One region of the Pseudactinotalea sp. HY160 genome, then DNA from elsewhere that is predicted to be linked to it. Evidence: riboswitches for the same ligand, from Rfam matches in the RefSeq annotation. Region 1 holds a riboswitch; the other holds the start of a gene.

Region 1 (7,014 bases):
GCGCGGCTCCTGGGCAGCCTCCTCGACCAGGACCCGTACGCCCGGATCGCCCTCGCGGCGCCGACCGGGAAGGCGGCCGCGCGGATGGCCGAGGCGATCCGCGCCGCGGCCGCCGATCCCACCTTCCCGACCCGGCACGCCGACCGGATCGCGGCCCTGCCCGCCACCACGATCCACCGGCTGCTCGGGACCATCCCCGATCAGGGCACACGGTTCCGGCACCATCGCGGGAACCGGCTCCCGGTCGACATGGTCGTCCTGGACGAGACCTCGATGGTCTCCCTCACGATGATGGCCCGCATCCTCGAGGCGCTGCGGCCGGGGGCACGGCTCGTGCTCGTGGGCGATGCCGACCAGCTGGCCTCGGTCGAGGCGGGTGCGGTGCTGGGCGACCTCGTCGCGGGCCTGCGGAGCCGGCCCGGGGCGCCCGTGGCGGAACTGACCCGCAACCGGCGCTTCGGAGAGGGGATCGGCGCCCTCGCGGGGGCCGTGCGGGACGGGGATTCGGACGCGGCGCTCGCCGCCCTCACGAGCGGGAACCCGAGCCGGCGGTTCATCGGAATCGACGACCTGGAGGGCATCGTCACGCCCGCGGCCCTGCGGCTGCACGAGCTCGCCGCCGCGGGGGACCGGGCCGGGGCGCTCACGGTGCTCGAGGAGCACCGGATGCTGTGCGCCCACCGGGACGGGCCGACCGGCGCGGCCCATTGGAACCGACGGCTCGAGGAATGGCTCGCGGCCTCGCTCGGGCACCGGCTCGGGCGCTGGTACCCCGGCCAGCCGCTGCTCGTCACCTCGAACGACTACGGCCTGCGGCTGTACAACGGCGACATCGGCGTGGTGGTCGACACCGGCGCGGGCGGGCTCGCGGCCGTCATCGCCGACGGCAGCCACCCGCAGGGGCGGCTCGTCGCCCTCGCCCGGCTCAACGACGTCGTCACCGCCCACGCGATGACCGTGCACCGCTCCCAGGGTTCGCAGTTCCAGGACGTGAGCGTGCTCCTACCTGCGATCGACTCGGCGATCCTCACCCGGGAACTGCTCTACACCGCCCTCACCCGGGCGCGCCGCTCGGTCGCGATCGTCGGCGAGCAGGAGGTGCTCGTGCGGGCCATCACCCACCACACGAGCCGGGCCTCCGGGCTGGCGCAGCGGCTGGCACGGTCGGCGGGGTCAGTTGCCCGCGGCCACGAACTGGTCGATCACGCTGCGCGGCAGCCGCCTACCCTCCGGGACGGCGATGCCGTGTGAGCGGGCCCATTCACGCACGGCGCGCGGGTCGGCGTCGGTCTCGGCCACCCGCAGCTGCGGGCCCGCTCCGTCCACGCGCCTGGCGACCGTGATGAACCGTGCCAGGTCCCGCACGAGCGCATTGCGATTCGCGCGCGAGAGATCGATGGCGTATTCCATGCCGTCGAGGGCGAAGTGGACCGTACGCTCGGCGGCACTGCCGTCGATATCGTCGATCAGGGTGATGGATTCTACGGTCGCCAAGAAGAGCTCCGATAACGCTGAGACGGGGAGGCCCTATTCTGGCACGAATGGCGGGCGACCGTGCGCGATCGCGAATCGACCGGCGAGCCAGCCCGTGAGTTGCCGATCGAACCTGTTCCGGGCGCGGGGTCTCGACAGGGTCAGATCGTGCCGGCCGCCCGCGATCCGAACGACAGTCACGTCCCGTCCCAGCCCGCGGGCGCGCCGCCACATCTGCGGCGGCGAGAGCACGGTGTCGGTGCCGTCGAGGTCGGCCGGGGTCGGATCGGTGTTGCTGCCCCGCGCACCCGAGGTGGCCACGAGCACCGGCACGTCGATCGACAGACCCCGCCGGATTCGGGCGTGCCCGCGCCGGATCGCCCGGAACCAGCCGGCCGCCACCCCGAAACCCTCGAGGGGTTTCCAATTCAGGTTGTAATCCCATTCGCCGCCGGTCGAGATATGGAGTGATTCCCCATAGGCCCGGCCGAGCGGGCGCAGCGGCACGAGCGGTGCGACCGGTGCGATCGCACAGATGAGCGGACTGGCCACGTGCCGAACCGGCCACGGCTCGTTCAGGTCGAGCCACGGGCTGTTGAGGACCAGGCCGTCGACCCCGCGGGGATGATCGTGGGCGTACAGGCTCGCGACGAGGCCACCGGTGGAATGCCCCGCGAGGAGCACGTGGGCGTAGCCGGCGCTCCGGATCCACCCGAGCGCGGCGTCGAGCTCCTCGTCGTAGGCGCCCAGGTCGGTGATCCAATTCGGTCGCCGCCCGGGCCGGATCGAGCGGCCGTAGTCACGCAGGTCGAGCGCGAAGAAGTCATAGCCCGCCCGCTCCCACGTGCGGGCGTGATGAACCTGGAAGAAGTAGTCGACGAACCCGTGCACGTACAGCACCGCGCACGATGCCCGCGGCCGACCGGCCCGGTCGCCCGCCCGGTGTTCGGCCCGGTGCACGAGGGTGGCGACCGGCGGCTCGGCGGCGCCGTCGGGCGCGAGCCGGATCGTGCGTCTCGCCCAGTCCTCGCCCAGGACGTCCGGCCGGGCCTCCTGCACAGCTGCCATGCCTCATCCTGGCACGCGCACCGCGCTCGCCCGGGCATTCGCCCCCATTGCCCGCGTCTCAGATGGCGGAATGCCGTCGCCGGGTGGCGGGCGCGGGCGCGGGAGTCCGTACGCTTCGGAGAACCATCCAGAGCAGCCGAGAGATCTGGCTCGTCGACGCTGCAGCAACCGCGCCACCGACCCGAGTGCGCGAAGGTGCTACCGCCAGGACCGATGGAGGAGAGATGAGCGAACCACGCCCCCGATGTTCCCTGCCAGGCGGGCTCGACCCGGCCACCTACGCCGCCCGGGGCGGCCTCGAGCGCACCGGATTCGCCGAGATGTCCGAGCCCATCTTCCTGACCCAGGGCTTCGTGTACGACCGTGCGGCCGACGCGGCCGCGGCCTTCGCCGGTGACCTGCCGCGCTATATCTACTCCCGCGATGCGAACCCCACGGTCGCCGCCTTCGAGGAACGGCTGCGCCTCATCGAGGGGGCCGGCGCGTGCACCGCCACCGCGAGCGGGATGAGCGCGATCCACGCCTGCCTCAACGCGCTCCTGCGGCCCGGATCCCGCGTGGTCGCCGCCCAGGAGCTCTTCGGCACCACCTTCGCGATGCTCGAGGGACTCTTCGCGGACTGGGGCGTGCGCACCGACTACGTCACCGGCGCCGACCTCGACGAATGGCGGACCGCGCTCGCCGAGCCGGCGGACGTCGTCATCCTCGAGACCCCCTCGAATCCGATGAACACGATCGTCGACCTGCCGGCCGTGGCGGAACTCGCCCACGCGGCCGGGGCGACGGTCGTGGTCGACAACGTCATGGCCACGCCGATCCTGCAGCGTCCCCTCGAGCTCGGCGCCGACGTCGTGGTCTACTCCACCACCAAGCACATCGACGGGCAGGGCCGGGTCATCGGCGGCGCGATCCTCGGCACCGCGGACTTCATCAACGGCCCGGTCGAGGATTTCATCCACACGACCGGCCCGACCCTGAGCGCGTTCAACGGCTGGGTGCTCCTCAAGGGGCTGGAGACGCTGCCGCTGCGCGTGCGCGCGATGGCCGATGCGGCGCTCGAACTCGCCGAGTGGCTCGAGGGCCGGCCGGGGGTGCGGGCGGTGCACTACCCGTTCCTGCCCTCCCATCCACAGCACGACCTCGCGCGCCGGCTCATGAGCGGCGGGGGCACGGTGGTCACCTTCGACCTGGGTATCGACGACGACGACCCCGCCGTGGCCACGGAACGCACCTTCGCCTTCATGGACGCACTGCAGGTGATCGACATCTCCAACAACCTCGGCGACGTCAAGTCGATCGTCACCCACCCGAGCACGACGACCCACCGCAAGCTCGGGCCCGAGGTCCGCGCCGCGAACGGCATCGGGGCGACGACGATCCGGTTCTCGGTCGGACTCGAGGCGCCGGCCGACCTGATCGCCGACCTGGACCAGGCGCTCACCGCCGCCGGCCTGCAGGACTGAGGCCGCCCCGAACGGGGGTCGCTGCGGCTACGGTGGGGCCATGTCGAGCGAGCGACCCACGGCCGTCATCACCGGAGGCAGCCGCGGCATCGGCCGGGCCACGGGTGAGCGACTCGCGCATGCCGGGTACGACCTCGTGCTGCTCTCCCGCGACGAGGCCCGGCTCGCCGAGTCCGCCGCGTACCTGGCCACGAGCGGTGTCACGGTGCGCCACGCGGCGGTCGACCTGGCCGACGACCGGGCGCTCGTGGCGGCCGTGGCGGGCCTCGGCCTCGACCGCGTCGACGCCCTCGTGCACGCCGCCGGGATCGTTCACACCGGCCAACTTCCCCGGACCACCACCGAGGAGTTCCGGCTGGCCTTCGACGTGAACGTCACCGCCGTCGCCTCGCTCACCCGCGAACTCCTGCCCGCGCTCAAGGCGGCCCGCGGGCGGGTGGTCATGCTCAACTCCGGTTCGGGCAAGCGCGCCAACGGGCCGAACACCCCGATCTACGTGGCCACGAAATTCGCGCTCAACGGCCTGGCCGAGTCATTGCGGCACGAGTTCCGCCCGCATGGGATCATCGTCTCCACGGTCGCGCCCGGCCGGGTCGACACCGACATGCAGCACGAGCTCGTCGCCGGCCTCGGGGAGACCTACGACGCCGCGAGCTACCTCTCCGCGAGCGACGTGGCCGCCGCGATCGTCCACGTGCTCACCCAGCCGGGCGAGATCGACTACCTCTCGATCCGCCCGCCCGCGCGGGGATGATGACGTCGGAACACGGAGCCAGTGCCGGTGATCGAGATCAAGCCGTGGTCGATCCTGCTCGGGCGCGAGAGAAGGGGTCAATCCTTCTGGCCGTCGCGGCGGTGATGCTCGGCTGGCTACTGCTGTGGGTGCCGGCGTGGGTCTTCATGCTGCTCGCATTCCTCGGCTCAACCGATTGTGGGCCTCAGTGCGCGGGGCAGACTGCGACGATCGTGCCGGTGCTCTCGATGATTGCGACGCTCGCACTCCTACTTGCGCCGGTGTTCGTCGGCTGGAGCGTGCGTCGGCCGTGGTCGCAGGCGTGGAAGGTGGGTGTGGGTGTCGCCGTGCCCGCTCTGGCAGGGTTCGTGTTTCTGGTGGCGGGCGGAGTCTGATGGTGAAGCCGCGGGCCCGTGACACGAGCCGGGCCGTGGGCATTGGGGTCGATTCCTCGCCTCACCCAACGCCACGCGAGCCGCCCGCCCGAGGCGAGCTGCGCCGTCCCTAATCGACGATGCCGTACAGCCGGTCGCCCGCGTCCCCCAGGCCCGGCACGATGTACGCGTTCTCGTCGAGACCCTCGTCGACCGAGGCGGTGACGATCGTGACGTCGGCGTCGGCGGTCACGGCGGACTCGAGCGTGGCCAGCCCCTCGGGCGCGCACAGCAGGGTGACGCACGTGACGTCGCGGGCGCCGCGCTCGAGCAGGTAGGCGATCGCGGCGGCGAGCGTTCCGCCGGTGGCGAGCATCGGGTCGAGCACGAAGCACTGCCGGCCCGCGAGATCGTCGGGGAGCCGGTTGGCGTAGGTGATCGCCTCGAGGGTGTCCTCGTCGCGCTGCAGCCCGAGGAAGCCGACCTCGGCCGTGGGCAGGAGGCGGGTCATGCCGTCGAGCATCCCGAGGCCGGCGCGCAGGATCGGCACGACGATCGGGCGCGGCTCGGCGAGCTTCGTGCCGGTGGTCATGGTCACGGGGGTGCGCACGTCGATCGTCTCGGTGCGGATTCCGCGGGTGGCCTCGTAGGCGAGCAGGGTCACGAGCTCGTCGGTGAGGTTGCGGAATACGGGCGAGGGGGTGGTCTCGTCCCGGAGCACGGAGAGCTTGTGGGCGATGAGCGGGTGGTCGGCGACGTGCAGGCGCATGTGCTCAACCTATCGTGGACTCGCTCCGGGGCGAGAGGCGGCACACTGGGCGTATGGACGACGACGCGGCCATGGTTCTGGCCATCTCCCAGGCGCGACTCGCCGCCGCCGGGGGAGACGTGCCGATCGGCGCGGTCGTGCTCGACGAGGCCGGGCAGGTGATCGCCACCGGGCACAACCGGCGCGAGCTCGACGGCGACCCGACGGCGCACGCCGAACTGCTCGCGCTGCGGGCGGCCGGGATGCGGCGCGGCCGGTGGCACCTGGGCGGGTGCACGCTCGTGGTCACCCTCGAGCCGTGCACGATGTGCGCCGGGGCGATGGTGCTCGCCCGGCTCGACCGGGTGGTCTTCGGCGCGTGGGATCCGAAGACGGGCGCGGCCGGATCGATGCGGGACGTGACCGGCGACGGGCTGCTCAACCACCGGGTGGCCGTGACCGGCGGGGTGCGGGGGGAGGAGACCGGGGCGATGCTGCGGGAGTTCTTCGCCGCCCGGCGCCGCTCGCGCAGCAGCGCCGGCGCCTGAGGCGCGCCGGGGCCGGCGGCTCAGCCGGCCAGGGCGGCCTCGAGTTCGAGCAGGGTGGGCGTCGTGCCGGCCTCGAGCTTGACCGTGGCGAGCTCGTCGCCCCGGGTCTCGCCCCGGTTGACGATGGCCACCGCAATCCCGTGCCGGACGGCGTGGCGCACGAACCGCAGGCCGCTCATCACCGCCAGCGACGTGCCGAGCGCCAGGAACGCACCGCCCCGGTCGACGAGCGCATACGCGTCCGCCACCCGCTGCTTGGGCACGTTCTCGCCGAAGTAGACGACGTCGGGCTTGAGCATGCCGCCGCACACCGCGCATGGCGGCACCACGAAGTCCTCGGTCTGGGTGAGCACGGCGTCGGCGTCGGGGGCGATCTCGACATCGGACACGGCGACGTCGAAGCCCGGGTTGGCGAGGTCGAGGCGCACCTGCATGTGCGCGCGGGAGATGCGGGTGCCGCAGTCGAGGCAGATGACCGTGTCGGACCGGCCGTGCAGGTCGATCACGCGGTTCGACCCGGCCCGCTCGTGCAGCAGGTCGACGTTCTGCGTGATGACCCCGGTCGCCAGGCCGCGGGCCTCGAGCCGGGCGAGCACGCGATGGCCCT
Region 2 (7,014 bases), on a different contig from region 1:
GGCGTGCACGAGCAGGGTCTCGGCGGCGTTGCACACGCTCGGGCGGTGGGTCTTGGAGTTCATCGCGATCGCCACCGCCTGGTCGAGGTCGGCGCTCGCGTCCACGTACACGTGGCAGTTCCCGGTGCCGGTCTCGATCACCGGCACGAGGGAGTCGGTGATGACGGTCTGGATGAGCCCGGCTCCCCCGCGCGGGATGAGCACGTCGACGAGCCCGCGGGCCCGCATGAGCTCGCTCGCCCCGGCCCGGCCGTAGGCGTCGATCGACTGCACTGCGGTGCGCGGCAGGCCGAGCTCGGTCAGCGCGTCGCCGAGCACGTCGACGATCGCGACGTTCGACTGCTGCGCCGCCGAGCCGCCCCGCAGGATCACGGCGTTGCCGGACTTGAGGGCGAGACCGGCGGCGTCGACGGTCACGTTCGGGCGGGCCTCGTAGATCATGCCGACGACGCCGAGCGGCACCCGGACCTGGCGGATGCGCAGCCCGTTCGGCAACCGTTGGCCCGAGACGACCTCCCCGACGGGGTCGGGCAGCGCCGCCAGCTCCCGCAGCGCCCCGGCGATCGTCTCGATCCGGGCGGGGGTGAGGGCGAGCCGGTCGAGCATCGACTCGCTCATCCCGGCGGCGCGTTCGCGCTCGACGTCGCGGTCGTTCGCCTCGATGATCCGCGCCGTGGCGGCCACGAGCGCGGCGGCCAGCGCCTCGAGGGCGTCGTCCTTCTCGGCACGGGTGAGCCGGGCGAGACGGCGGGAGGCCTCCTTCGCAGCGACGGCGATCCGGGTGATCGCGGCGGCCGTGTCGACGGGGCCGGTGTTCTCGGTGGTCTCGGTGGTCTCGGTGCTCATCGTGCTCGATTCGTGGTCAGCGCTGGCCTGGGCAGTCATGGCCCCAGTCTACGGACCCGGGGCACCCGCCGTCCGGGCTGCCCGCTCAGTGGCGACTCGCCGGCCACTCCGGTGCTGCCTCGGCGCCTCGGCGCCTCGGTGCCCGCTGCCTCGGTGCCTCGGTGCGGACCACTCGGTGCGGGGAAACTCGTTGCTCCTGCACACCGGCGATCTACCCCGCACGACGAGTGGCCCGCGCCGGCCCGCGATCCGGGGAAATTCCCCCGTCGCTCACACCAACAAGTTTCCCCGCAGGACCAGGGAACCCGCCGCCGCACCGTCAACAGCGGTGCCGCCGCGGCGCGGGGAAACTTTTGGGTCCCTCGCACCAGCGAATTTCCCCGCACGACCAGTGGCCCGCGCCGGCCCGCGATCCGGGGAAATTCCCCCGTCGCTCACACCAACAAGTTTCCCCGCAGGACCAGGGAACCCGCCGCCGGACCGTCAACAGCGGCGCCGCCGCGGTGCGGGGAAACTTGTGCGTCCCTCGCACCAGCGAGTTTCCCCGCAGGACCAGAGAGCCCGCGCCGCCCGTTAACAGCGGTGCTGCCGCGGTGCGGGGAAACTTTTGCGTCCCCCGCACCAGCGAGTTTCCCCGCAGGACCGGGAAACCCGCGCCGGCCCGCGATCCGGGGACGTTCCCCCGTCGCTCACACCGACGAGTTTCCCCGGACGGCGGCGCGCGGCGACCAGGCTCAGGCGGCGACCGGGGAGCCGGCGCGCTCACGGGAGGTGCGCTCGGCGGCCGCGAACTCCGCGGGCACCGGGGCGATCTGGCTGCGCAGGCCCCGGGCGCGCAGGTCGGGCAGCACCTCGGACACGAGCGCCACGACGTCGGTCGGCACCGACGCCGGGATCACCGCGAAGCCGTCGGCCGCGCCGGCGCGCACCCAGTTCTGCCACAGCCGGGCGAGCTCGTGGGCCGGGCCCGCGGTCCGCAGCAGCCCGTCGGCGGGCGCGAGCCCGAGGTCGCGCAGCAGGTCTGCGCGGGCCTGGGCACGGGCCGCGTCCGGCGCGATGAGCGTATGGACGTCGACCAGCACCTTGATCTCATCGGCGTCACGGCCCCAGTCGCGGGCCGCCGTACGCAGGGCGGCCCGGAGGTTGCGGGCCTCCTCCACGGAGTCGACACGCAGCCGGGCCACGTCGGCGCGGGCGGCGGCGATCTCGACGTCGACGTCGGATCCGACGCGCACGACCACGGCCGGGGCCGGGCCCGATGCGACGGCTCCCGTGCGCCGGCTGACCGCCGGGGACCGGAGTTGCTTCACCACGGCGTCGACGCCCCCCGGCAGGGCGGTGTGCGCGGCGGGCGACTCGACCTGCCAGCCGCCGCGGCCCGCCGTCGACCGGTGCAGGCTCGCGACCGCGGAGGCGACCTGGTCGTTCGGGGTGACGCCGAGGGGCACGCTCGCGGCGATGACCGCGGCCGCGGTGTGGTTGCCGAGACGGGAGGCCGCGAGTGCGCCGTCGAGCCACGCGTCGCGCCGCCGCCGGCCGCCGAGCCGGAAGCTCGAGTCGAGCGTGATGAGGTCGACGCCGGCCTTGTCGGCGAGGGCGGACAGGCCCGCGAGCCGGCCCATGACGAACAGTTCGGTCTCCGGGTCGTGATCGCGCTGCCACGCCACGGGGGCGCCGGCGCCGGTCAGGTCGAGGGAGACGATCGAGGTACGAGAAGAGAAGTTGGCCATGACAACGCCTTCGTGAAGGTCGTAGGAGAAAGCGCTCGGGTGGCCGGGCACGCAGATCGTCTCACTCGATCCGCACGTGTGCCTGCCGTCATCCGAGGGGTGACGCCGAAGGGGCGGGAGCCCGAGGCGTCGGGCGGGTGGCTCAGCGGGCCGGGCAGCCCATCGCCATGACCGTCATGTGACACATGTGCATGCAGTACGAGGAGCGCGTCGATGCGACCGTGTGTACCTGGACCTGCGACATGTGCTTTTCCTTCTCCTGGTGCCAGGATCTCTGGCGGGTTGCGCTTGCCCGTTCACCGGTGGTGGCGGACCTGGTCGTCACCCGGGGCACCCCACCGCGACTGGAGGGTTGCCGGTCAGCTAGCCGGGGCTTCGTGCTGACACTCAAGACCTGAAAGAAAATGTATGGCCGATCACGTGACGTGTCAAGTAATCGACAGTGGCGGCCGTCACGCTCACGCGGCGATCGCGCGAGCGGGCGTCATGCGTATGGACGGCGCCCGCTCCCCCGCCGAGGCGGGCGTCAGTCGCGCTGGGCGCGGGCGGAGGCGTAGAGGCACAGGGTCGCCGCCATCGCGAGGTTGAGGCTCTCGGCCTCCCCGTAGATGGGGATGCGCACGACGGCGTCGGCCGCGTCGAGGACGGGGCCGATCAGGCCGTGGGCCTCGTTGCCGAAGAGCCACAGGGTGGGGCGGGTGAGGTCGATGCCGACCTGGGGGGTGTGGTGGTGGCCCCGCTCGGCCGCCTCTGCGGAGGCCACGGCGGCGAGGTCGTCGAGGCTCACGTCGCCGGCGCCGCTCGCGGCGAGCACCTGCAGGCCGGCGGCCCGGGCGGTCTCGATCAACTCCTCGGCGCGCGCGCCGGTGGCGACCGGCAGGTGGAACGCGGACCCGGCGGAGGCTCGCAGCACCTTGGGGTTCTCGACGTCGACGCTGCCGGCGGTGAGCACGACGCCGTCGGCTCCCGCGGCATCGGCGGCCCGGATCACGGTGCCGGCGTTCCCCGGGTCGCGGGCCTCGACCAGGGCCGCCACGAGTCGGGGCGACCGGTCGCCGGCGCCCTCGAGGATCGCCTCGAGCGAGTGCGCGTCGCTGCTGAGCACGGCCACGAGGCCCTGGGCATCGGCGCTCATCGCGTCGATCACGTCCGGGGAGCACAGGTGCACGTACAGGTCGTGGCGAGTGGCGTCGTCGAGGATCTCGGCATGACGCTGGGAGGCCTCGACCGACAGGTACACGTCGCGGACCAGGCGCGGGGCGTGCCGCACGGCCTCGCGCACCCCCTGCGGCCCCTCGACGAGGAAGGCGCCCTGACGGCGCCGGCCGGAGCCGGTGGCGAGCGCACGGATGCGGCGGACGCGGTCGGCCTTGGGGTTGGTCATCGAGGGCAGCACATGACCATCATGACGCATCCGCACCGAGCCGGCGGCGCTAACCTGGTGCGGACACGTCTGCGCCCACGACCCGGGGGAACCATGTGGATCCTCATCCTGATCCTCGCCTACCTCGCGGCGCTCGTCTTCATCTGGCGCGGCTGGGGCGTGCTCGCGCGGATCGGCTGCTACGCCGGGCTCCACCTGCTCGCGGCGCCCGCATGGATCCTGCTCATCATCGCCGCCGTCGACGGGAACAACGACACGATGCAACGGGCGACGCGCATCTACCTGCTCGTCGTCCTGATCGCGTTCATCGTGGCGAGCGTGCTCGCCCGCCCACGCACGCTGGAGCGTCAGGCCCGCTACCGGGAGGCCATGCGCGAGGCGGTCGAACGCCTCGGCCGTGACATGCCCCACGGCACCCCGTTCGACCCGCCGGGTTTCGGGGGTCGGGTCATCACCGACCCTCCCCCGCCGGCGGGGCCGCCGAACGGGCGCGGCAGCACCTCGCCGCGGTCACCGGAGGACGGCACGGACGCCTGAATCCGCGGCCGTGACCCGGCAAGACCCGGCAACGGCGGGCACCTGCCGTCAGCGACTGCCGCGGCGGTAGGCGCCGGGGGCGAATCCGAGCACGGTTCGAAAGTCGGCGCCCAGGTGCGCCTGGTCGGAGTAGCCGAGCTCGGCGGCGATCTCGGCGATCGTGACCTCCCGGTGCTCACGCAGCCGCAGGGCGGCCTCCTGCAGGCGGTAGCGCCGGATGACGGCCAGCGGCGGCAGCCCAATGAATCGCAGCGAGAGGCGCTGCACGCTCCGGGTGGAGAGACCGAGGAGGCGGGCGAGTCGATCGACGTGCACGACCTCGCGGTCGGTGCGGATCAGCTCCTCGAGCTCGTTCGCGGTCAGGGCCGCGGGATCGGGCGGGGCCGCGTGCTCGGCCAGCCAGCGGCCAAAGGCGCCGGCGGCGCGCTCGTGCCGGCCGGCCGCCTCGGGCACCCCGGGTACATAGTGCCGGCCGGGTACATCGGGCGGGTCGGCCCCGACCATCGCGTCGCTCACCGCCCCGGCCAGGCCCGGCGCGTCGAAGGGCACCTCGAGGTCGCGCAGCTCGGCGGGCGAGAGTCGAAGGGCGCTCACGCCGCCCGGTCGCAGGAGCGCGCCCACGGCCCAGCCGCTCCCGCTCAGCTCGCGCTGGGAGATCCGGGTGGTCGGGCCGGTCAGTCCGACCGTGGCACCGGCATCCCCACCGCGGGCCGGCCCACCGCTGCCGGCCTGCACGGTCAGGTTGCAGGCGGGGAAGGGCAGGACCTCCTGGTGGGACGTCTCCCCCGGCGCCAGCCTCCATTCGGGGATCCAGAACCAGCGCGCGAGGTCGGCGAGTTCGGCGGGAGCGGGCACGCGGTGGAACTCGGGCAGCCCGGAGGGGAAGAGGATGCCGCGGGGGTCGAGCTCGCCGGTCACGGACACCTCCCCGGTCGAATCATGTCGCGAATCTACAAGTTCTCGCCGTGCACCGCGGATTAGCGTTCCTGCATGAGCGAGAGAATGACGGCGCCACGGGGCGTCACCGGTGCACACACTACTGACGGCGTCCCCCACAGCGCCACGAGCCTCACCCCGTTCCTGGCCGTGCCGGGGGCGGCGAAGGCGATCGAGTTCTACTCGGGCGTGTTCGGCGCCCGGGTGGTCGACGTGACCGAGATGGGCGGGGTCGTCGTGCACGCCGTGCTCGACTTCGGGCAGGGCCTGCTGCAGTTGGGGGAGCCGAGCCCGGCCTACCACCTCGTCCCTCCCCCGGCCGGGGACGACGCCTGCTATTCGATCGGGCTGTACTGCGCCGACGTCGACGCGGTGGCGGCCCGGGCCGAGGCGGCCGGAGCGACGGTCCGCGAACCGGTGGCGACGTTCGTCTCCGGGGACCGGTTCGCCTCGATCCGCGACCCGTTCGGGGTGCGCTGGTCGATCATGACCCGCGTCGAGGACCTCTCCGACGCCGAGTCCGCGGCCCGGGTCGCCGCCTGGGCCGCCGAGCAGGGCTGAGCCGCGCCCGGCGGGCGGGATCGACCACCCCGCGGTGGCCACCCGTCCGCGCACCGGCGCGCGAGGCACGGGCGAGGCGCCCACCCGAGGTGAGCGTCGCCGTCCCTGAGCACGAGACGGCGCCTCAGCACAGCGCAGCGCCCCCGGGAGACTCCCGAGGGCGCTGCGGTGTGCCTGAATCAGGCGGCCGGGGCGTTGACGTCCGCCGGCAGGGCCTTCCGTGCGGTCTCGACCAGCGCGGAGAACGCGGTCGGCTCGTTCACGGCGAGCTCGGCGAGGAGGCGGCGGTCCACCTCGACACCGGCGGCCTTGAGGCCCTGGATGAAACGGTTGTAGGTCATCCCCTCGGCCCGGACGGCCGCGTTGATCCGCTGGATCCACAGGCGACGGAAGTCACCCTTCTTCGCCCGGCGGTCGCGGTAGGAGTAGCTCAGCGAGTGAGTGACCTGCTCCTTGGCCTTGCGGTACAGGCGCGAACGCTGACCGCGGTAGCCGCTGGCCCGTTCGAGGGTTGTCCGGCGCTTCTTCTGGGCATTGACTGCCCGCTTGACGCGTGCCACGTCGTCTCCTTGGTGTTGGGGGCCGTCAGCGGCCGAGCATCTTGTTGATCTTCTTGGCGTCGGCCGGGGCGACGACGACGTCGTTCTTCAGACGTCCCGCCTGGGCGCTGGAGCGCTCCTGGAACTTGTGCACGTGGCGGGCGCGCTCACGCATGAGCTTGCCTGCCCCGGTCACCCGGAAACGCTTCTTCGCACCAGAGTGCGTCTTATTCTTCGGCATCATTCATCCTTGGTTGTCACTGACTCGACGACTGCTCGGCAGCCTTCTGTGCCTGTTCACGCTGCTTGCGCTGTTCACGCTGGGCGTCGGCCTTCTTCTTGTTCGGGCCGATCACCATGGTCATGTTGCGGCCATCGAGGCGCGGGGCGCTCTCCACGTGGCCGAGCTCGGCCACGTCCTCGGCGAGCCGCTGCAGGAGCCGCATCCCCATCTCGGGGCGGGACTGCTCACGGCCACGGA

The links. A riboswitch is a leader RNA that binds a small molecule or an ion and turns the genes downstream of it on or off. The one in region 1 is predicted to bind S-adenosylmethionine.
Region 2: linked by a shared signal. The riboswitch ahead of GCG21_RS05570 (LLM class flavin-dependent oxidoreductase) and the one ahead of GCG21_RS03065 (O-succinylhomoserine sulfhydrylase) in region 1 are both predicted to bind S-adenosylmethionine.

The regions. Positions count from the first base shown of each region.
Region 1 covers NZ_WHMT01000002.1:82,662-89,675, reverse strand. Annotated here, with positions in the region: gene recD (exodeoxyribonuclease V subunit alpha) at 1-1,251, shown strand, start outside; gene GCG21_RS03075 (Lsr2 family protein) at 1,174-1,494, opposite strand; gene GCG21_RS03070 (alpha/beta hydrolase) at 1,528-2,541, opposite strand; SAM riboswitch class I at 2,662-2,761, shown strand; gene GCG21_RS03065 (O-succinylhomoserine sulfhydrylase) at 2,766-4,004, shown strand; gene GCG21_RS03060 (SDR family NAD(P)-dependent oxidoreductase) at 4,045-4,758, shown strand; gene GCG21_RS03055 (hypothetical protein) at 4,758-5,132, shown strand; gene upp (uracil phosphoribosyltransferase) at 5,242-5,880, opposite strand; gene tadA (tRNA adenosine(34) deaminase TadA) at 5,934-6,407, shown strand; gene GCG21_RS03040 (Sir2 family NAD-dependent protein deacetylase) at 6,428-7,014, opposite strand, start outside.
Region 2 covers NZ_WHMT01000004.1:13,657-20,670, forward strand. Annotated here, with positions in the region: gene GCG21_RS05565 (glutamate-5-semialdehyde dehydrogenase) at 1-846, opposite strand, end outside; gene GCG21_RS05570 (LLM class flavin-dependent oxidoreductase) at 1,581-2,576, opposite strand; SAM riboswitch class IV at 2,856-2,971, opposite strand; gene GCG21_RS05575 (RNA methyltransferase) at 3,103-3,960, opposite strand; gene GCG21_RS05580 (hypothetical protein) at 4,054-4,497, shown strand; gene GCG21_RS05585 (helix-turn-helix domain-containing protein) at 4,546-5,415, opposite strand; gene GCG21_RS05590 (glyoxalase/bleomycin resistance/extradiol dioxygenase family protein) at 5,488-5,994, shown strand; gene rplT (50S ribosomal protein L20) at 6,174-6,554, opposite strand; gene rpmI (50S ribosomal protein L35) at 6,580-6,774, opposite strand; gene infC (translation initiation factor IF-3) at 6,791-7,014, opposite strand, start outside.